DNA from 3 places in the Paeniclostridium hominis genome. Region 1 is predicted to be linked to each of the others. Evidence: riboswitches for the same ligand, from Rfam matches in the RefSeq annotation. Region 1 holds a riboswitch; each other region holds the start of a gene.

Region 1 (7,970 bases):
GCGAATGAATGCAGAAAATTTCCTACATGCCCAAATAAAAACAATAGAGAAGATATATATAAATATTTAGGTAAATATTTATATAATTTACTAGAAGAAATAGATTTACCATGTGATCATCAAGGATTAGATGAAAGTATAAGAATATTAGCTGAAGGTGGATCTTTACCATGTGGACATCCTAGTCTAGAAGAGTTAATATTAATGGCATTGTTTGGTGATAAAGAAAATTTTTGTGAATATTGCTTTAAAAAATGCTGTAGATAGTAAAAATATTATGAAAGTATGAACCATTAACCTCCTATTGTCGTAATATATATCAAAGCTTCAAATTTAATTGACAGTAGGAGGTTTATATTATAATGGATAAAAATTTTGATATAAATAGAGAACCAAATGGAGTTATAGTATATCCGCCGTGGATGGAGGATTTTATAAAGCATTATTTTCCACAAAATCCGGGGAAACCACAAAAGCCAAATGAAGATAATGATAAACTAAAAGTTAATATAAAATCTATAGTAGAAGATGAATTTGTAGTAGTTGGAGATGATGACTATCTTTATGCAACAGGTAGAAAAGTTAATCAAAATGGAATATTTAGAATAATAATGCTAGATGATAATGAGGTTAAAATACGACAAGCAGGTGGAGATTTTATAAGAGTTGATAATAGAGATTTTTTAGTTTCAGATACTGATAGAAAAGGTGCTACTAAGTTTAAAATGTATAAAATAGCTGATAAAGAATATGTATTACAAGCACCTAATGGGTATTATGTAAGAGTAAGAGACAATGACAAGAGACTTGTTGCTAGAGCTGAAAATCCTGGAAATAGAACTAGATTTAAATTTAGAGAAGTTAAATAATATAAAAAAACAAATCCTAGAAATAGGATTTGTTTTTTTATGTAAGGCTTATTTAAAGTTTAAATAAGCTTAGCTTAAAGATTTATTGATTAAAAATAGTATATTGTAAAAAGTGATTAATTTAATTGTGTATATTAAAATTTTGTATGAATGTACAAAAATAAATTAAGTAAAAATAAAATTAAATTTATTATTATTATAAATTTGATTATATGGATATGAAATGTAAAAAAAGGAAAAAATTTACTGTAAATTCAAAATATTGACACTTATATTAATAATGTGATAATTTAAGATGTATTTAAATAAATACTAACTAATTGATACTTTTTAAAATACAAATTTGATGAAAAAATTTTGATGTAAGATTAAAAAATATTAACATTTAAAATCAATAAGCTAATAATAAAGACAGAAGGGTGTAAAATGAGTAAGAATTTAAATAAAAATATTATTGAAAGTTTAAAAAGTACAATAATAATAGGATTTATAAGTATTAGTTTTATTTTAATTGTAGATAAAAATTTAAAAGATGAAATAGCAATTAATATATCAGAGGTAAATATACAAGTAGAAGCTAGAATTGCTACCTATATAAACAATAATATGTCTAAGTTAGAGAGTTTTAATTCTTATATAAACTATGATATAGATAAATATGGTATCGAAAATGCAAAACAAATATTTGTAGATACATTTAACAAATCAAATGTTTCGAATTCATTTAAGGGTATTGGGATTATTAACAAAGCTGGTTATCTAACCTATGGAAATGGAAAAATATATGTAGGTAATAGTAATTATTTTAAAGAAAGCATTAAGGGAAAGAAGTATGTAAGCAAGCCAACAAAAAGCATAATTGATGGGAAAGATAGTATAATATATTCTATTCCTTTTGTAATTAACGATAAAATAGAGGGAGTGTTAGTTGGTTTTTCACATTATGAAGGTATAGCTTTAAGCTTAAAACAAAGTATATATTCTTATAAAGGAAGTCTATATATAGTAGATAAATATGGTAATGTTATTATTGGTAATGAAAAAAATAAAGAAGGTATAAAAACACTATATAATAAAAGTAAATATCTAGATAAAGGAAAAGAAAAAACAAATATTTCAAATTGTAAGAATCCCAAACTAGGGGTTTTTAATAATGAACGAATATATTTGTATTATAATTATATAGAAAATACTGATGGTTGGTATTTAGTTTCAATAACACCTATAAATAAAGTTTTTTCAAGTTTGACTAATATAATAAATATATCATTATTGACTATATTTATAGCTACCTTACTTTATGTGATTAATAACTATAAAAAATATGTTGAAAATAAGAAAGCTTTAAGAAAAGCCACCTATATAGATAGTTTAACTAATATAAATAATCAAATAAAGTTTAAGATAGATTGTAAAAAAAAGTTAAAAAATGCTCAAGATGATGATAAATATGTTTTAGTTTCTATTGATATAAATAGGTTAAAATTTATAAATGATGTTTTTGGGTATGAAGAGGGTGATAATCTTATCAAAAGTATAGGTGAAAAGTTATCTATTTTAAAATTTGAAAATATACATGGAAGAATTTCTAATGATATATTTGCTTTGATGTTTAAATTGGATAAAAAATTAGATTTGAAAACAACTTTAGTAAAACTTCATGATTATATAAATATTGTTTGTTCTAATAATAGTGATTTAAATTTAAAATTAAACATGGGGGCGTATATAATAGAAAATACTACTGAAGAAATTGATAAAATTATAGATAATGCAAATATAGCTAGATTAGAATCTAAAAAAGTTAAGGACAAGCCATACTATATATATGATGAAGCTTTAAAAAATAGAATCAGTCAAGAAATTATAATTGAAAGTGAACTAAAAAAAGGATTAGAATCAGGAGAATTTAAAGTCGTATATCAACCTAAAGTAGATATAAATAATGAAAAGATAGTTGGTGCAGAAGCATTAATAAGATGGGATCATAATAAAAAAGGATTTATAAGCCCAAATATATTTATACCGATAGCAGAGAAAAATGGAAATATAAACTTAATAGGAAAATGGGTACTTGAGGAAGTTTGCAAGGATATAAAAAAATGCAAATTAAAAGGTGAAAAAATAGTTCCAATTTCTATAAATTTATCAAGAGTAGAACTTTACAGAGCTGATTTAATTCAATCTATTAAACAAACTATTGAAAAATATGATGTAGAACCTAAATTGATAGAAATTGAAATTACAGAAACAGCAGCACTAAATGATATAGAATATATAAATAACAAAATATATCAAATTAAAAAATTAGGAATAAAAGTTTCTATGGACGACTTTGGAACAGGTACTTCTACATTATCAAATTTAAAATTAATAGATATAGATATATTAAAATTGGATAGAACTATGATAATAGATTTAGAGGAAGATAAAAAAACTTTTTTATTTGTAAAAACTATAATTAAATTAGCTAAAAAGTTTAACTTTAAAGTAGTTTGTGAAGGTGTGGAAAATAATAAACAGGTAGATATATTAAGACAATTTAATTGTGATATGATACAAGGGTATGTATATTTTAAACCACTTGAATTTTTAGAATTTAAAAATATATTAAAAGAACAATATCAATAAATTTAATAATAAAAAAGATGACTAGTTTGTATTAGTCATCTTTTTATTATCTATTTTCATGTATTAACAATAAATATGAAGCTCCAGCTAAGTATGGAGATGAGGATTTAGTACATTTAATTTTTCCAACTAAATTGTTGTTTTTATATACAAATCCATTATCTAGAACTTTTCCTATAGGATTTGAATCTAGATTAGAATATATAAGTCCATTTTCATCAACTTTTCCAACTACATTATTATAGTTATCATAAACAAGATTTGCAGATACTTTTCCAATCGGACAATTGTGATATAAGTGATTGTGGACAATATTATTTAAGTCCAATCTAGCTATAGATTTGTTGTTATAAGGATGTTTTATCATTTCAAACATAATTTTAATTCTCCTTTAAATAATAAAATTTAAAATATAAAATAATAGCTTATATTAAATTTTATTAAGCTAAGGTATTTTTTATGAATATATAATATTATGAAATTAAATATTTAAGAGACAATAAGATTAATATATTAAAAAAGATGTATTACTTTAAAGATATGATATAATAAATAGCTATAAAAATTTTAATTTAGATAAGTAAGGTGGTAGTAATGATTAATAATTTTAAAAATTTTGATTTAGATAAAGATATAATAAAAGCCCTTTATAATCTTGAGTATAATACTCCATCTAAAGTTCAATGTGAATCAATTCCAAGACTTTTAAATAAAGAAAATATAGTTGTTAAATCAAAAACTGGTAGTGGGAAAACTGCAAGTTTTGGAATACCGATATGTGAAAAAATAGATGTTAACAACAGTAATCTACAAGCATTAATAGTTGTACCAACAAGAGAATTAGCTATACAAGTAAAAGAAGAAATATCTAATATAGGAAGATTAAAAAAAATTAGGTGTAGTGCAATATTTGGAAAACAACCTATAAAAGATCAAATAAATGAATTAAAACAAAGAGTTCATGTAGTAGTTGCTACACCTGGAAGAGTAATAGATCATATAAATAGAGGTAGTATAAACTTAGACAATATAAATTATTTTATAATAGATGAAGCTGATAAAATGCTTAACAAAGGATTTATAGAAGATATGGAGTTTATATTTAATAATATACCTAAAGAGACTGTTATAGGCTTATTTTCAGCAACTATAGATAAAGATATATCTTATATATATAATAAATATATGATAAATCCTAGTATGATAGAAATTGAAAATGATGAAAATCTAGACAAAAGACAAATAGAAGAAAATTTAGTTTCTTTAAAAGAAGATGAAAAATATAATACCTTAAAAGATCTAATATATTATTATAATCCAAAAACTACCATAGTGTTTTTAAATACTAAAGATAGAGTAACTAAATTATACAACAAGATGAAAAAAGATAAGTTTTTAGTTGAACAACTCCATGGAGATATGTCTCAAGAAAAGCGTATATTTGTAATCAAGGACTTTAAAGAAGGTAAATATAATATTTTAATTAGTACAGATGTAGCAAGTAGAGGAATACATATAGATGATGTATCTTTAGTTATAAATTATGATGTTCCTATGGATAAAGAAAATTATATACATAGAATAGGAAGAACAGGAAGAACAGATAAATATGGAAAAGCTATAACCATGGCTAATGAAAAAGACGAAAAATATATAGCTGAGATAATAAAATATATTGGCCATGAAATAAATACTATTAATGAATTAAGTAGTGAAGATATAAAAAAAGGAAAAATTAAGTTCGAGAAAGCTTCAAGTATATTATTAAATAATAAAAGGATAAAAAAGAAAGATAAAAAAGTTCATAGTGAGGTAACTAGAATATATTTAAATGCAGGAAAAAAGAAGAAAATTAGAGTTTTAGATATTGTTGGGACTTTTAGTAATATTGAAGGTATAAATAATGAAGATATAGGTGTTATAGAAGTTTGTGACTTATGCTCTTATGTTGACTTATTAAATCATAAAGGTGAAATGTTTTTAAAAAAATATAAGGAAATAAGTATAAAGAAAAAATTAGTTAAAGTAAGAAGAGATAATTCTAATTGTTAGATTTATAATTATATTCTTAAAAAGAATATTGAAAATGGTGTCGAAATTTGATAAACTAATTTGGTAAAAACTTAATAAATAAGAAACGAAGAAGTATATTCTGTATGTGGGCATCTGGGATATATGGAGTTAGTGATGCAACCGGCTATATTTACAAACTGTAGGTATAGCCTTTTTTGTTCTAAAATTTAATAAACAAGAAACGAAGAAGTATATTCTGTATGTGGGCATCTGGGATATATGGAGTTAGTGATGCAACCGGCTATATTTACAAACTGTAGGTATAGCCTTTTTTGTTCTAAAATTTAATAAACAAGAAACGAAGAAGTATATTCTGTATGTGGGCATCTGGGATATATGGAGTTAGTGATGCAACCGGCTATATTTACAAACTGTAGGTATAGCCTTTTTTGTTCTAAAATTTAATAAACAAGAAACGAAGAAGTATATTCTGTATATGGGCATCTGGGATATATGGAGTTAGTGATGCAACCGGCTATATTTACAAACATGTAAGTATAGCTTTTTTTATTGAAAAAAAGAGGTGATCATTTGAGACAGGGAAAGAATAAGGTAATATTAAGTTTAGTATTTGTGTTTAGTATGATTTTAAATCTTATTTCATCAGGGATAATGGTATATGCTGAAGATGTATCTAATAGTCCTTCAGTTGAAATAACAAGTGCAACATTTGATGATTATACTGTAAGAGAAGGTATGATTAAAACTTTCAGAATTGATTATAAAATTAAAGATCCAAGCAAAATTACGCCAGGAGATAGCATTACTATAACACTGCCTAAGATCTTTAGAGATGTTAACCCAGTATGTTCAGACAAGCATTTTTCAGGGCAAGAATATAACCCTAATACTGGAGTATTAAAGTTGATATTTAATGATAATATAAAAAATGCATTAGAGGGATATTTAAGTGTAACAATGGTTGGTGATAAAAATATTAAAGATGGAGAATACCCTATTGTTATAAACACTAATGGAGATACAGAAACTGTTACATTAACAGGTGAAGGTAGAGAAGAATCAACAGGTGGAGGATCAAATCCACTTATGTATAAAGGTTCATATTTACCACTAGATTCTAAGGGAGAAGGGCTTATAACAGATATAAATAAACCAGTTAGATACTATGTAGAAATAAATAGAGATCAAAATGGACAAATGGGGGATGCTTACTTTGAGGACCAAATTCCAGAGGGAATGGTTTTAGATAAAAATAGTATAAGTATAATTCAGCATGACTATGAAAGTGGAGTGGATAGGGATGTAACTAATGAGCTTTTAAAGTCTGGAAAACTTACAGCTGAAAAAGATTCTCTAAAAATAGATCTTGGTGATATATATAATGATAGCTATTCAGTTAATTACAATACTTTGATATTACCAAATCCTCCAAAAGACATTAGATATGTAAATAAAGCAAAATTAACATATAATGGGAAAAATAATGATTCTAGTGCTACAGTTAAGTTAGCAGCAGGAGCAGGGGCTATAAATGTCTATAAAACTGTAAATAAAACTAATATAACTAATGATGAAAAGGATCAAAACATAGAATATAAAATAGCATTTGATTCAGCAGGACACTTTTTAAAGAATACAATGCATGTAAAAGATAAATTAGATTCGAGGCTGACTGATATTAAAATAGATCAAACAGGTCAGTTTACGGTTACGTATAATGATCAAACAAAAGAATTAAATGCAGTTAATGATAAGTCGGATATAAATCCAGGAGACGATGCATATATTACTATTCAAGCTAATATGAAAGAAGTTGGAACAGGAGAAGCAGTTTCAAATACTGCTTATGTAAATGGAAATCCAACTGATGAAGTTGTAACTATAAAGAGTCCAAAAGTTGAAATAATAAAAATTGAAAAAGGTGACAAGACTCAAAAAATGTTATCAGGTGCAGTTTACTCACTTACTGATTCAAATGGTAATCTAGTAAAGGATATTTATGGACAAACTGTTAAAGATATAACTACTTCATCAAATAGTCCTGTAGAGTTAGAGCTACCTTATGGCAATTATAAATTAGTTGAAAAGGTAGCACCTAAAGGTTATAAACTTGATAGTACAACTATAGCATTTAAGGTTACAGAAAATAGTAAAATAGTTAAAGTTGTTGCAGAGGATGAACTTATGGCAATGCCAGGAAAAGTTGTAATAAACAAAACTAATGAAGATGGAAAAGTTTTAGAAGGTGCAACATTTAACTTAGTGCAAAATGGAAAAGTAGTAGATACAAAAACTACAAATTCTCAAGGGATAGTAATATTTGATAATGTTAAGCAAGGTGATTATCAAGTAGTTGAAGTTAAAGCTCCAGAAGGATACAATTTAGCTAAAAATCAGAATATAGTAGTTGAAGCAGAAAAAACTAATACAGTAAAA
Region 2 (7,970 bases), on a different contig from region 1:
AGTTCTTTAACTCCTTTTACAGGAACATTTATATACTGCATATTATCCGCATGCTTTAATACTTTAGTTGTTGCTAAAGTCTTTCCATCGCCTACAATCTTGAAAGTTATACTTGAATTATTTTGAGCCTCAATATTCATGTCTACTCCAACTTTAACTTCAAAGTTATCATAGTTATGCTCACCTAAATCATAAACAACATTTCCGTTAGCATGTAATCTTATACCCTTATCGTAGTTTTTAATCTCTCCTAAAGTTCTTCCTTTTATAGAGTTATTACGTGAAGGTTTACCCCAATCGGCATGTTCACTCTTCCACTCACTATCTGATAAGTAATCATATTTACTAACAACATTAACGTTCATTGTTTCTTTAGAAGTTGCATCATTGTCAGTTACCTCATAAGTTACTGTGTAGTTACCCTTTTTAGTAGTATTAACATCACTTGTTACCTTAATGTCTTTTAACTTATTACCATTGTAATCAGTTGCCTTAACATAATCTAAAGCATTGAAATTTTCTCCTAAAGCTAATGTAAGCCCTCCCACTGTTTCTAATACAGGTTGATGTGCCTTAACGCCTACACCTTCAGAAGGATTTAATTGAGTATCGTAAGCAACTACTTTATACTCGTGATTAGTACCTGAATTTATGTTAGTGTCAGTGAAAGTATCTTTAGTAGTAAATCCTATCACTTTACCATCTCTAAGTATCTCATATCCAAGAAGACTATTAGCATTAGTTTTATCTATTGATATATCTAATTTAACAGAATTCTCTTGTGTCTTAACTTTAACTTTGCAATCTAGCTCATTATTGAAACCTTCACCTTTGTTCAGATACTTATTGTCATTTATATACCATAACTTCTTATCTGGCTTTTTGTACTGAGCCATATGCTTAGCAGTTTCTTCATTAACGTAGAAACCGTGTCTAGCAAAATGTTCTTTTAAGTCTAATTGAAGAACATCTGATGCAACAACTGCCCAAGCTTCATGCTTGTTATTCCAGTCACCGCCACCTATGTTTCTTTCTCTAAATTGTTGCTCGAAACGAGGCCAGAATGTATTATCATATAGTTGTAATTGCCATAATGGTGCCATATGAGTTAATGAACTAGTGTCACTTGCAGGGTACCACTCATTGTTAGAATAATCTTCTTTACTTACTTTAGGGAATATTTTACTCTCCCATAAATTTTGTTGAGATATCTTACTAGCTTCACCTTTAATCATTTGGAAATGAAGAGGTAAAATATTATTAGTTATCTCAGGCATTGATCTATTATTTGTATCAAGGTTGTGTCCTAATTCATGCATGAATCCCCAACCAGTATTTACATTTAAAGCTCCATTCTGTTCGTTAAAGTTATATCCAGTTATACCGTTTCCTGCATTCATGAATGCTCCACCATCTAAGTTCTTAAGCATAGTTACATATCTAAAGTTAAAGTCTGAGTGTATGTCTTTAGAACCATCAAATCCCCAGAATTTCATTGCTTCCTTTATTACTTCATCAGATTTATCTGCAGTATAGCTAGGTAATTTATTATGCTCAGTATACCAGTTTAAAGCGTATGTCGCTTTAACGTTTACAAAAGCTTTATCACTAACCACTTCAAATACATCAGGTAACTTAGGGTCTTTCTCTAACTTCTTATTGTATTCACGTAAATCTTTCATTACTTGTTCATCAGTAGTTACACCTTTTATGAATTGAGGATAACTTACACCACCTACTATTCTTATCTTAGGTTTTCTAGATTGTTGGTCTGGAGTATAAGGGTTGTAAGCGTATAGAACTCCTGCTAATGGTGTTCCAGGTCTTAAGTCCCCTGCTTCGACTTCAGGTATCACTATTTCGTTTTTACCTCTGTTTAATCTGATATCTCTTAAACCATTATGTCTACTATCCATTTGCTTATAAACTAAATTAGGTACAGGTTCACCTGGCTCTGTGTCAACATAAACAGTTATTTTCTCTCCTGACTTAACTGCTAAGCCTGTAGGTTGCCAATCTCTAAAGTTCCATACTTTTCTCTTTTGACTTTCCTTTATAGCGTCTCCTCTGCTTTCTAATTCATAAACATGACCTTTATTACTCTCAGGATTCTTGATTAACTCTTTAGCCATGTTTATACTTTCCATAAGTTCTGCTTTTAATGGATGTGTGTTAACTTCTTTTTCTAATTCCTCAATAGCTGGTAAGTTATTATATTCTGGAGTTAACTCATTCTTTAATTCATTTGTGAATATACTGTTAACCTTATCTGAAACTGTATCTTTTCTAAAGAACATTATTTCATTTAAAGTAGCCCAGTTTTGGTCACCCTTAGTCCACTTTAGTTTTATTCTCTTAAACTTAGTAGGTTGGAATTTCGCTTCTATTAAGTCCTTAGTTTTGTCGGCTTTACCTGTAGCAACTAACTTAAATGTTTCACCTTTGCTAGTTGTAGAACCGTAAATCTCAAACTCTTGTGCGAAACCTTTAGCATCACTTTGTCTAGCACCATAAACCAATCTATCTATAGTTATTGGGTTAACAAACTCAACTGTTACCTCATTGCTCCAATTTTCATCGTTATGCTTATTAGTTTCCCAATAAGTACTTATGTCATTGTCTGCCGCTTTATCTATAGTCTGATTTGCATATTGACCAGTATTATTAGTTATCCTCTTTATGTTACTATAAGGAATTCTAAATTTTTCTATATACTTTTTATTATCTAAATGCTTAAATGACTTAGTAGTCGCACCTCCACTTATTATCTCTTCTTGCTCTAAAATATTTCTAGCATTCTCTAAATCCTCTTTAAAGTCATTATAGAATGGATGTTTCTTACAGGCTTCTTCTAAAGTGTTAAGTGCTTCAGTGCTTCTAAATTCCTCACTTAACTCGCTCATACTAGCATCAGTAAATAATCTATCTATCTTATCCATAGTTTCATCTTGTTTATAAAGTCCAAACTCTGACGCTAAAGCCCAACCTTCGTATCCTTGCTTATAAACAAACTTAATTCTCTTAGCTTGAGTTGGGTTAAACTTTATAGATATAGAGTCTCTAGTTCTTGTAGCACTACCACTAGTTACTTTAGTGAATGTATCACCTGCAGTAGTCTTAGAAGTATATATGTCAAATTTCTCTGCGAAACCTCTATCTCTAGGAGAATAATAAACTATTCTATCTAACGTTCTTATTTGGTCTAAAGTCATTATAACTTCGTTTGTATGGTTCTCATTGTTTCTAGCATTAGAATGCCAGTTAGTATTTGGGTTACCGTCTATAGCTTTACCTATAGTACTGTCTGCCCAATGACTACCATTAGTAGTTATCTTCTTTATATGACTATTATCTATCTTATATAACTTATCATATTTAGCTAACTCTTCAGTTCCAAAAGCCTTGAACTTAGAAACTTTTGCTTCTGTATAAGTTACTTCGTTACCTTCTAATACTTGTCTAGCGTCATCTAAATCCTCTTTGAATTGACTATATAAAGGATGTACCTTTGCTTCGTTCTCTAAAACAGTAAGTTTATCTAAAGTTCCGAAGTCAGGATTTACTTTGTTCTTATTGCTATCAGTAAATAATGTTTCCATCTTTTCGGATAAAGCATCTTGCTTATAAAATCTAGCTTCAGATATAAATGGTCTACCCATATGACACTCTTTAAATACAAACTTCAATCTCTTAAAACTTGTAGGGTTAAATTTAAATTGCATAAAGTCAGTGGTAACCTTTGCAGTACCGCTAGATACTAATTTAAATGTATCTCCCTTAGTAGTATCAGAAGCATATATTTCGTACTTAGTTGGGAATCCCTTTTGGTTTCCACTTCTAGGCAATAATGCTATTCTATCTAACTCTTGCACTTCATCAAAAGTAAATGTTACTTCGTTAGTGAAGTCATTTCCATTACTTCTGTTTGTTTCCCAATGTGTATTAGGATTATTATCATACATATATTCTATTTTAGTTGAAGGGTACATTCCACCGTTAACTTCTGTATTTGCTATATGCTCATTACCTAATTTAAACTTTTCATCATAAGCTTGTTGGTTAGGGGTTCCATACCCTAACAATTTAGATACTTTAGTTTCACTAAAGTTTACTTCTTTATTTTCTAAAACAAGTCTTGCATTATCTATATACTCTTTAAAGCTTTCGCGGAATGGATGACTTTCAGTTTCTTTCTCTAAAGCGTTTAATGCTTCAGTAGTTGCAAACTCTTTACTTACCTCATTCATATTTGCATTAGTAAATAATCTTTCCATCTTGTCTAGAGTTTTATCTTCTTTGTAGAACCAAAACTCTGCGGCACTTGCCCACTCGTTATGCGCTTCTACGAATTTGAATTTAACTCTCTTTGCACGTACAGTGTCAAATTTAAATTCTACCATTCCACCTGTTGCTTTACTTCCTTCTACTTTTCCTGCTAGTTTAAAGTCTTCCCCTGTCTCACTTTCTGAAACGTATATCTCTGCACTAGTAGGGTATCCCTTACCTTTAGCCCCATCTTGTCTTGTAGCGTAAGCTAATCTGTTTATCTCGGCTATGTCTTTAAATTCCACAGTCACTTCATTTTTAAATGTTTCATCATTTTTAGTGAATGTCTCCCAATGTGTTTCAAGTTTCCCATCTATAGCATTTTCTATTTTAGTTCCTGGATAACTCCTTCCATTGTTTGATATAGATTGTACCCCAACTCTATACAATTCATTGTACTTAGCAAAATTAGGATTGTTCTTAATTTTGAAATCAGTAACAGTCATGTTTTTAGATACTTGTTTCTCTATTGCTACTGCTTTCTTTTTTACTACTTCATTAGCGTATACATTTATTGCCGGTGAAACGTTTGTAGCTATTATAGACATGGCCAATACTGCTGATATTTTTTTCCTCATAATATCCTCCCTCTGATATGCATATGAATTTACAATAACTAAACATTTTACCCCAAATTTTAAAATATAGTCTTGTTATAGAGTTATGGTTATTTTATATGAAATAAAAAAACTACCCTGTGTCTAAAGGGTAGTTGCTATCTAAAGTAAACATTATAAAATAATCTTACGATTACATCATAAAATAACTCTATAAAAACAAAGAATATTAATTCTTCGGCAACTGGCTGGCATAGTCTAATTTGACCTTAGCCCCTTTAGCTTTGCGTCTCTAGATTTCCCTAGATTTGCTAATATGTAATTTTTAGTCATCTATAATTAATTATACATAATTTTTTACAATATAAAATAGTTTTTTGAAAATTTTGATTAATTTCTGAAAAATTTTTAAAAATTGATTTTAAATTATATAAATTAGGTAAATCATTTTTAGAAAAATCAATACAACCAGTTTCGTTATTACAGTTTTTTATCTAAATGATTTACCAAATCTAAGTTTTAAGACTTGTTATTAATTTAAGAGATATCAGAAATTGTCGTAATTTTTAGAATAAAAAATATATTTTTGTTAATATATGGGTGATATAATTGTAAAAACAAAACTTTAATAATATATAAAGTGTAAGAATGCACGCACTATTAGGGGGATAGAGACAATGAGTTTAGTAAGCATAATTATTCCAGTTTATAATTCTGAAAAATGGCTAGACAGATGTATTGAAAGTTTAGTAACACAAACGTATAAAAATATAGAATTAATTTTTGTTGATGATGAATCTACAGATAAATCAATAGAAATTATAAAAAACTATCAAAAAAAATTTGATTTTATACGTCTTGTTAGTATTAATCATGCTGGTCAAAGTGTAGCTAGAAATTATGGAGTTAAGATTGCCAATGGAGAATATGTATGTTTTGTTGATAGTGATGACTATGTAACTAAAGATTATTGCAAATTGTTAGTTACATCAATGAAAACTACTAATGCAGATATTGTAGTTGGTGGAATGTCAATATTTTATAATAATATTTACCAAAATACTTTAATATCTAAGACTAATTATACTTGTAATAGAAATGAATATATAGGTAAAATATTAACTTTAAAAGATGGAGCTCATATTATTGTTAATAAACTATTCAAAAGAGAATTATTGATAAATAATAAGATTGAATTTATTGCTTGTTATCAATATGAAGATATGGTGTACGCTTTTGAAACTGCACTATATTCAGATTTAATTTGCTTCATTAATAAACCAATTTATAATTATATGAGAAGAGATAATTCTTCATTCACATCAGTAGACAGTAAACAAGTTACAGATTATATATTTGCAATAGAAAAAGTGAAAAATCTTCTAATACAACACAATGAATATAATCAAGTAAAAAGTGATTTTTATCAATATCTGTTATTGAATAATTCACATTTAGTATCTTTGTTTCTCCAAGATAAAAATGCAACATTGCCATTTTACAAAAAGTGGATGCAAGAGTTACAAAATATGATAACTGAAGTAGAAAAAGAGGTATAAGCATGAAAATATTAATTAGTGATATTGATGGAACATTGTATTTTGAAGATAAAAAGGATAAGATAATGCCTAGTGATTTAGAAAGTATTAAAAAACTTCAGAGTAATGGACATCTTTTTGGAGTTTGCACAGGAAGATCATATTCTGGGGTAAAACTTGCTATTGAGAATTTTGATATAAATCTAGACTTTATGATTCTTGCTAGTGGGGCTATTATACTAAATAATGAAGAAAATATAGTTAAAAAGCTAACTATGGAAAGAAATATTGTTGAACAAATATATAATTGTATATCATCTAATAATTGTGAAATTCAATTTACAACTGATAAATACTTTTATTTTAAAGGTCCAACAGAATATACATCTAGTAATGCTGTTAGATTTAATGATTTTTATGAAATTCCTGAAGAAGAATTTACTACATTCGCACTTGGTTTTAATGATTGTAAAGAACTAGAAAATGTAAAAAATTTACTAAATGATAATTTCGGAGATTACATTTCTACTCATCGAAATAAAAATAGCCTAGATATTTCTAGAAAAGAGTGCAGTAAGGGAGTTGCAATAGCTGAATTAAGAGAGTTTTTCAATGTTGATGAAAATGACATACATGTTATTGGAGATTCTTACAACGATATCTCTATGTTCCAAAGCACCACTAATAGTTATACTTTTTTTAACTCTCCAACAATTGTAAAAGATAATGCAAAATATCTAGTCAATTCTATTTCTGAATGTATAAATATTATTTTAGATTAGAGAGTATTTAATGTCAGTTAAAGAATTAATTTTTATAGTGTTTTTCATTAAGTTTTACATTAATTTATATCAAAAATATTATGAAATTAATTAAAATACTTGGTTTAAAATGATATAAATTAATGTTAAGGGGGATTGAGATATACTGAAAAATATATTTAAAATTTTAATACTAATTATATTGGTAATTTCAATATTTATCTTTATTACTAAGGGTAGTTCTAAGAATAATGTAAACGGTTTTTATTGGGAAGCAAAAAAAGATAATAAGAGTATATATTTAATTGGAACGGTTCATCTAGGAGAAAAAAGATTAAATTACTTAAACAATAATTTAAACTATATTCTAAATAATACTCAAGCACTTGCAACTGAAACAAACAGTAAAGATATAGATCCAGAGTATATAAAAAAATTACAGGATAAAATTTATTTAACTAGTGGTGAGTTAAAAGACTTTTTAAATAAAGAAGAACAAAATCAATTAAAAGATATATTAAAATATTTAGATTTGAAATACGATGATGTATCTAATTTATCAAAAGTTGGGTTAAATGCATTAATTCAAAATTATATAGATTCAATTGATGGATTTGAAGATGAAGGTCTTGATGCATATTTAGAAAATTTGTATAGAAAATCAAAGAAGGATTCTATTTCATTGGAAACACTAGATGATACTTCGTATAATATTAATTATATGTTAGATGAATTTTTAGATGTTGATTATATAAAAAATGAATTGAAAGATAGAAAAGATTTTATGA
Region 3 (7,970 bases), on a different contig from region 1:
CATACTTATTAGCTCTTGAATAACTTATCCCAAATACTATTGCTAGAATTAAAGATATAATTGCAACTACTATTGCTATTTTTTTCTTTTTAGATAAGGTACCAAACTGTTCTTTTTTAACCAACACAAAATCTTTTATTTTTTGTGGCAATTCCTTTATATTCATCTAAAATTCTCCTTGCTATAAAGTTATAATTGAACTCTATTTAGCTCTTGATAAGCTTCATATACCTTATTTCTAACTTCAATCATTAACTGCATTGACATCTGAGCTTCTTGAGCAGATATCATTACATCATGCATAGAAACGTCGCCTCCTTTTAAAAGGCTCTCAACTTTCTTATTTGCATCTACCTGCTTGTCATTAACTTTATCTAGTGCATCTTTTATTACATTAGAAAAGTTACTTTCTTTTTCTACACTTTTACTTTTTGTAGTTTTTAACAAATCATTATTTGTTAAGATGTTGTTTACTCCGCTTATAGCTCCTATTCCAGTCATAAATCCACTCCTTTTTATCTGCCTATTTCTAAAGCCTTAGATATCATATTTTTTTGTGCATTTAATGTATCTATATTAGACTCGTAAGCTCTTGAAGCAGTCATTAAATCTGCCATTTCTACTAATATATCTACATTAGGATATTCTACATAGCCTTGTTTATCTGCGTCAGGATGATTTGGTTCATATAGTTTTCTAAGTGGCGCCTTATCTTTTTCTATAGAAACTGCCTTTACACCAAGCATACCTAACTTTTTATCATAATTTTCCTCAAATACAGGAACCTTACGTCTATAAGCTCCACCTTCTTTAGTTCTCGTAGTCTTCATATTAGCAATATTTGATGAAACTATATCCATCCTTAAACGTTCTGCTGATAAAGCACTTTGGCTAATTCTCATTCCTCCAAAAATACTCATCTAATTACCTCCCTGTTATAACACTTCTAGCCATTCCTAATTTTATATTAGTTAAAGTTATAAGTGCATTGTATTCAAGAGTTGTAGCTGCTTGGTTAACTTTCTCATTTTCTAAATCAACATTGTTACCATCTACTCTCATCTTTGAGTTTTCATCTGTTTTGACTTCTATTTTAGGTTTTTTATTTATAGAGTCTTTCAATGTTTCTTCAAAGTTTACATACTTTCTCTTATAATTTGGAGTATTAATATTTGCAATATTGTTAGCAATAACTCTACTTCTAAGTTCTGTTGCATCTAACCCCATCTTGATTAAACTATATGTTTCCATTATTACCTCCTTTTTCAAATAAAAAAAACTACTCTTAAAGAGTAGTTTGATCACTTTTATAATATATCAATGATTTCTAATCGTATTATATAAATTAAAATTAAAATCAGAAAATAAAATATACCTACTTAATGTCTAAGTCAAAATCAAATAAATATTTTTCAGCTTTAATATATCTAATAAATTACGATTCAATATTTAATATTTAAATGTTTTTTGTATACTTGTAAACCCATTTTAAGGTATATTAAAAATTTCAATAAATGTTTATGTACATTTGCAGATGTCTCCTGATTTTATTTGTAAATTATATAATTATCCATAATTCACGATCTTCATTATATCAATGATAACAAAAAGTTTATTAACCCTTTGGCAGCTGGCTGGCGTAGTTTAGATAAACATTAGCCCCTATAGTTTTGCGTCACTAGATTTCTCTAGATTTGCCTTTGAATATCATCATTCGACTTATATATCTATTTTATACCATTATTCGACTTTATTCAAGCATTTACTTTAATTTCTACGTCTTCCATTTAATACTAATATAAAATATAATTTTAAAAAAAGACCAATTCCCATTGATTTAACAATATTTTTACCTTTTTTTACCATTTTTTTAATTATTTATTATATTTTATATTTTAAGTGATATATTACATTTAATTTATGTACTTTTTTTATTTATTTGTACTTTTAATCCTTTAATTTTACATTTAAATTAACAATCTTTTTTAGCAATTATTCTAATTACTACTGGATTTAAATCTTTATAAATAGCCCAGTTACTACTTTCTTTTGCTGAAATAATTTTAAATCCTTCTTCTTTTAATGTCTGGACTAATTCATCTATAATAATAAATCGTCTATAGTGTTCATTATAAATATATGCATTTCGACCTACATTTTTTCCCAATCCATATAATTCATCTTTTACACTACGAACCTCTATAAAAAACATTCCCCCACTTTTTAAAGAATTATAAACTCGTTTAACAAGTATTGTTTCTTCTTCTTCTGTAATTGAGTGTATCGTAAATCTACTATACGCATAATCAAATTTATTTTGATCAAGTAAGTTTGAATTAACAAAATCATCACATATAAATTTAAGATTATCTTGTTTGTTACTATCATTTAATTTTAATATTACTGCTTCAGATTGATCAATTGCAGTAATATTTATATTATATCTTGAAAAAAATTTAGCATCCCTACCATTTCCGCATCCTAATTCAACTAATGATTTGTCCGTTTCTAAAAACTCAATAATATCGTTGGCAAATTTAGATGCTTCCTTCGGGGCTATATCTTTATTATAAAAATCATTCCAATATTTATTATCCATTAGCTTTTTTCCTTTCAGCAATATATTTTAAAGTTATCTCTCTAATTTCACTTCTGTTCCATCTAAAAACTTAATATACGATGCAGGTGATGTACTACCTCTTTTATCTTCAGGAGGCAATTTCATGTAGTCTCCATAAGTTACAGTTAAAATTTCATCATATGCTTCTGGTACAAAAAATTCATATCCTTCAAATTCCATTGTAATTGACTTTTTATACCACTCTTTTTTAAGTACTTGTCTTTCATTTCTTAAATAATCTAAGTTATAATATGCAAAAAGATCAGTTTCTTTATTTTGATAGAATTTTGCAAAAAATTCAAATACACGTATAGTTAATTTACGTGGAATAAAGCATAATAATTTAAAAAATAACCTACTATAAAAATGTTCTTTAACTACACATCCTACAGGAGCCCAAAATATTTTTCTACACATCTTACATATAACCTCAAAATAATACTGTGTAAATTTGTTATCTGAAATATTATCTAATGGGAAAATATCCATAAATATTCCTGAATCTTGTTTTAAATGTTCTTGTCCAACTCTCATATAAGTAGTGTTTTTTAATCTTAATTTCCCATAAACCCAGTTATAATGCTTATCAGTTTCTTGATTTTGAAAGAAAAATTTACTTTTATCTAATTCTTCTTTACAAACTTCACAAAACCTTTCATACTCGCTTCTAGACATTTGAACATCTATATCATCATCCCATGGTATAAAGCCTTTATGTCTAACTGCACCAAGTAAAGTACCATCAGATAAGTAATATTTTATATTATGCTTTCTACATATCCTGTCAAACTCTTTTAATAATAGCAATAAATTACTATGTAATTTTTCCAATTCTTCTTTATTTAATTTCAAACATTCATTTTTTTTACTCATAATTTCTCTCCCAATTTAAATGTCAACTAATATTATATAGTTCTTTCTTATCATTTTTACTAATATAGTTTAATATTCTTTCATAGTCATCAAAATAATCAATTTCCGACCAAAATTTTCCATTAACATCTATAGTATCAATTGCTCTATCTTCTATTAAAGAATATAAAATATTCTCCCACCATAATTGATGTTGTTGACTACTTACTAGGCAATTTAGCTTATCTTTGAATTCTTTAATAAATGATTTTCTTATTTTCCCTATACCTACATACTCACAACTTCTCTCTTCTATAGGTAGTTCTTTACCGTACTTAATTATATATCCATTTTCTGTTTTTAAAAAGAAATCACCTATTTTGGTTCTACTTTTATCTACCATCAGAGAAACGTCTTTTTTTTCCGATATAATGGTATCTAAAATTTCATTTGTAAAATACACATCTGCATTTAAAATAATAGTATCTTCTGTTAATTCCTTTCTAGCAAACCATAAAGAAGCTATACTATTTGTTACATCATAAAAAGGATTATAATAATATTCAACATCTAAACCTTCTAATGCTTCATAAATTTTTTCTTTACAATATCCGACACACACTATTGGTTTAATATTTCTATCCAGCAACATAGTTACACTCCTTCTAATTAATGGAGTTCCATCAACCGGTAACGTGGACTTAGGTATTTCTTTTATTATTCTAGAAATTCTAGTTCCTCTTCCTGCTGCTAATAAAATAGCTTTCATATTTGTCTCACACCTTTACATATCTTTATAATAAATCTACTTTTTTAAATTCATTCCAAAACTTCTCCATAGTATCAATACTTCCCGTAGTAATTCTAATCCATTTTTCTAAAATAGGATTAGAATATGTCTTAATTAAGATGTTTCTTCTCTTTAGCTCTTTAAATAATTCCATTGGAGGCTTTTTACTTTTTATCAAGATATAATTAGCTCCATTATTATAAAATTCATATCCATTTATTTTTAACTTAGATAATAAATATTCTCTTCCCTGTCTTTCTACGTTTATTAAATCTTTTGTTATTTCTGGATATTTTAATAAGTTTTCTGCAATTTTAATAGCAAAACAATTAACTGAATAGGTTGAACTAGCATTTTTAATCATATTTATTATATTGTTATTAGAAACAATGTACCCTATCCTACATCCAGCTATGGAGAATAATTTCGAAAAAGTACGAAATATAATTACATTATCATATTCTTTACAAATATTTATAAAACTCTTAGGATAAAAATAGTGATATGCTTCATCAATAATTACAATTGCTTTATTATCTCTTGCTTTTTCTATAATCATTCTCACTTCATTCTCTGTCCAGTTCCTTCCAATAGGGCTATTAGGATTTAATATTACAACTATTGATGTATCCTCATCTATTAACCCCAACATATCTTCAACTTTAACTTCAAAATTTTCATCGTAGAAAACTTTACAATGTTTCATACCATACATATTTGCATATACTGAATACATTTCGAAACTAGGACTGACTGAAACCACTTTTTTTCCTGATTGTCCAAATACTTCAAAAGAAAGGCGCATAGCATCATCAGATCCATTAGTTAAACAAATATTGTCAGTATTAAAGTTTAACATTTTTGACAATCTATCAACTAAAGTATTAGTTTCTGGATACATAGCTAAATATTCAGGTGTAATTTCATTTAATACTTTTTTAAAAAAATCTGATGGTAATCCTTCTGGATTTTCATTCATATCTAATCTTAAAAAACTTTCGCGACTTTCTTTATAACTAGTTCTATATAAATTTTTTATATTGGGATTAATATAATACATAATTTTTGACCTTTCTATCTAACTTAAAATACTTTCTATAGCTTCCTTTTTTATAGTTTCATGTACTCTTTTTCCACATTCCCCATCAAGATTTGTTATACTTTCTTTTAATCTCTTTATACGTTCTTCTTTTTTAGGATCTTCGCCATTTATTACCATATTTATAAATTTTTCTACATTCATATCCTTATTGACAAAGTAATTTCCTAAGTAATCTATTGCATATATTCTATTTTCTTCAATTAAACTTTCTTCGATCATTCCTAACACAGGTTTTTCAGTTGCCATATACTGAAACATAACAGAACTATAGTCACTAATCAACGCATCAGATACAGACATAGCAGGATAAACATCACTATTTAAATCTATAATAACATTTTCTACATTTGAAATTTTCTCTAAATAATTGTTAAATAATCCCATTAATTCTTGTCTCATAGTTTTAATAGTTCTTACTGTAAGTGGATGTTGTCTCCAAATCAAACAACATGAATCATACATTATAAATGTATCCAAGATCTTATTCATATCTTCCATCCACTTTTTTCCATTTTCTAGTAAATTAGTTATTCCTGTATTTAACAGAAATACTTTTTTATTATTTATTATTTCCTGCCATTTTTTTGCATCTTTAAATGATTTTTTCATTGATGAAATAGTTGCATCAAATTTAGGAGACCCCAAATTTAAAACTTTATTAAAATCATTACCACTTGCTACATACAAATCCTTTTCAACATCAGATTGAACGATAACCTTTGTAGCATTTATAACTCCAGGTAATTCACTAAAGTGGCGCTTATCCATTAAATCTAAATAACTGCCTGCTACAAAATACGGTATATATACCAACATATTTGTATGTTTTAATAAATTTTTAGAAAAATGCCTAGAATCAACTCTTGTTAATCGATTTGCCTCATCATATGGATTATGTATATATATAACATCTGGTTTTCTATTTTCCAAATCATATAAGCTATAATGCGTAACTTCTATATCATCAGAAAATTCATTTCCTTCATAACAGAATTCATTGATATATCCTTCACTATCCAATTCATAGTAGGGTATTGGTACAACATAACAATTACAATTCGGATCATTTTTAGCTTCTTTCCACACACTTTCCATACAATCCCACATAGATACTTTATAAGGCATAAATACAACTTCAATTTGAGTCTCTATATCATTTTTAATACTATAGTTCAATTTATAAATCATATTTTCAATTAAATCTAAACACATTTTAAACTCTTTACATTTATTTGTTAAAGTCATTGCATAGTTTGCTTTATTTATTATTTCATTTAAAATATTTTTTGTATTATCATTTTCACCTTCAACTTGCCTATATATATATATCATTGCCTCTAGGCAATCACCTATCATTGCCTGAGCTTCAATTCCACCTTTATTTTTTGCATAATCAAAACCTTCATTTATAGTTTGAATCAGTTGTAATATATTTTGCTTTTTATTTAATCTCATATTTTGATACCTCTTGTTTTAAAATTGATTTAAGTTAGTTAAACTACATATTCATAATTTTTTCTTTTGCTTCTAAAACAATTTCATCATTATCACAATAATTTATAATATAGTTAAAAAACTTAACAGATTCTTCATATTCTTCAAGCATTTGTTTTACATATGCTATATTAAAAATCACATCATAATTGTATTTATCTATTATATATGCATTTTTAAGTAATTTATCAGCACTTATAAAGTCTCCATTTAAAATTTTTATTATAGCTTTAAAATTTAAAATATCTATTTCAGCCCCAAATATACTTTCATATTCATCTATTTTATTTTGAGCATTAATTATATCCCCTGTATTTACGTCATTTTTTATTAACTCTTTATATTGCTTTTTAAGATATTTTAATTCTTCATTTTGATTAAATTCAGATTTAAAATTTTCAACTAATACACCTATAGATTTCTTATATTTTTTATTTTCAATTAATAATCCTTTCATGTTTTTTATATACTCTAATTCATTATTTTTTTTCATTTTTTGGATTATTATAATTTTTATTGTAAATATATCATCTTCATCTGTTAATAAATCTAATAGTTCTTCATCTGTTAAAGATTCATTGTATAATTGTTTTAAATAATCATAGTTGTAAGTTATATACATAAAAAATAATTTTTCATACTTTTCTCCAGTTAAATTTCCATGAAGTAATAATGATTTTGCTAAACAACTATATATTTTTATAAAATTTATATTTAAGGTATTAGTTATATTTTCTAAGTAATTATATAAATCTATTATGCAATCTCTTTTATTTATAATAATATAGTTAATATAATTTCTGACATTTAAGTAATTTACTTTATCTAAAATTTTTTCAATTTGCATACCTTGTTTTAATGCATAGTATAAGCAATCTCCAAAATACACTTCTTTTTCATTTTTTAAAATTTCATTATATTTTTCTAAATCTATTTTTTCCCCTAACCTTATTTTATTTAATAATCCATAGTTATCATCAATGTGGCAAAATAATTTATATATCTTATTTTTATCTTTTTCTTTTACTCTAGTTAAAATAGATTCTAGGGCTATCTTAAATTCATTTTGTTGTACTTTTGATTTTGATATATTATTATATAGTTCAATCATT

What was found. Region 1 has a riboswitch for cyclic di-GMP ahead of H8891_RS12970 (MSCRAMM family protein). Riboswitches for the same ligand answer to the same signal wherever they lie in the genome.
Region 2: it holds a riboswitch for cyclic di-GMP, as region 1 does, so the genes downstream of both, H8891_RS14060 (NPCBM/NEW2 domain-containing protein) here and H8891_RS12970 (MSCRAMM family protein) in region 1, are expected to answer to the same signal.
Region 3: it holds a riboswitch for cyclic di-GMP, as region 1 does, so the genes downstream of both, H8891_RS01805 (flagellar basal body protein) here and H8891_RS12970 (MSCRAMM family protein) in region 1, are expected to answer to the same signal.

What each region holds. Positions count from the first base shown of each region.
Region 1 is NZ_JACRWD010000007.1:69,310-77,279, forward strand. It holds gene H8891_RS12945 (hypothetical protein) at 1-267, shown strand, start outside; gene H8891_RS12950 (fascin domain-containing protein) at 363-869, shown strand; gene H8891_RS12955 (bifunctional diguanylate cyclase/phosphodiesterase) at 1,296-3,500, shown strand; gene H8891_RS12960 (hypothetical protein) at 3,547-3,876, opposite strand; gene H8891_RS12965 (DEAD/DEAH box helicase) at 4,095-5,552, shown strand; cyclic di-GMP riboswitch class II at 5,626-5,708, shown strand; cyclic di-GMP riboswitch class II at 5,742-5,825, shown strand; cyclic di-GMP riboswitch class II at 5,859-5,942, shown strand; cyclic di-GMP riboswitch class II at 5,976-6,059, shown strand; gene H8891_RS12970 (MSCRAMM family protein) at 6,105-7,970, shown strand, end outside.
Region 2 is NZ_JACRWD010000010.1:28,065-36,034, reverse strand. It holds gene H8891_RS14060 (NPCBM/NEW2 domain-containing protein) at 1-4,904, opposite strand, end outside; cyclic di-GMP riboswitch class I at 5,120-5,206, opposite strand; gene H8891_RS14055 (glycosyltransferase family 2 protein) at 5,561-6,442, shown strand; gene H8891_RS14050 (Cof-type HAD-IIB family hydrolase) at 6,445-7,203, shown strand; gene H8891_RS14045 (TraB/GumN family protein) at 7,385-7,970, shown strand, end outside.
Region 3 is NZ_JACRWD010000001.1:364,551-372,520, reverse strand. It holds gene fliF (flagellar basal-body MS-ring/collar protein FliF) at 1-166, opposite strand, end outside; gene fliE (flagellar hook-basal body complex protein FliE) at 190-501, opposite strand; gene flgC (flagellar basal body rod protein FlgC) at 516-920, opposite strand; gene H8891_RS01805 (flagellar basal body protein) at 925-1,251, opposite strand; cyclic di-GMP riboswitch class I at 1,623-1,709, opposite strand; gene H8891_RS01800 (class I SAM-dependent methyltransferase) at 1,973-2,599, opposite strand; gene H8891_RS01795 (LicD family protein) at 2,633-3,493, opposite strand; gene H8891_RS01790 (phosphocholine cytidylyltransferase family protein) at 3,516-4,241, opposite strand; gene H8891_RS01785 (pyridoxal phosphate-dependent aminotransferase) at 4,267-5,322, opposite strand; gene H8891_RS01780 (CDP-glycerol glycerophosphotransferase family protein) at 5,341-6,819, opposite strand; gene H8891_RS01775 (glycosyltransferase) at 6,863-7,970, opposite strand, start outside.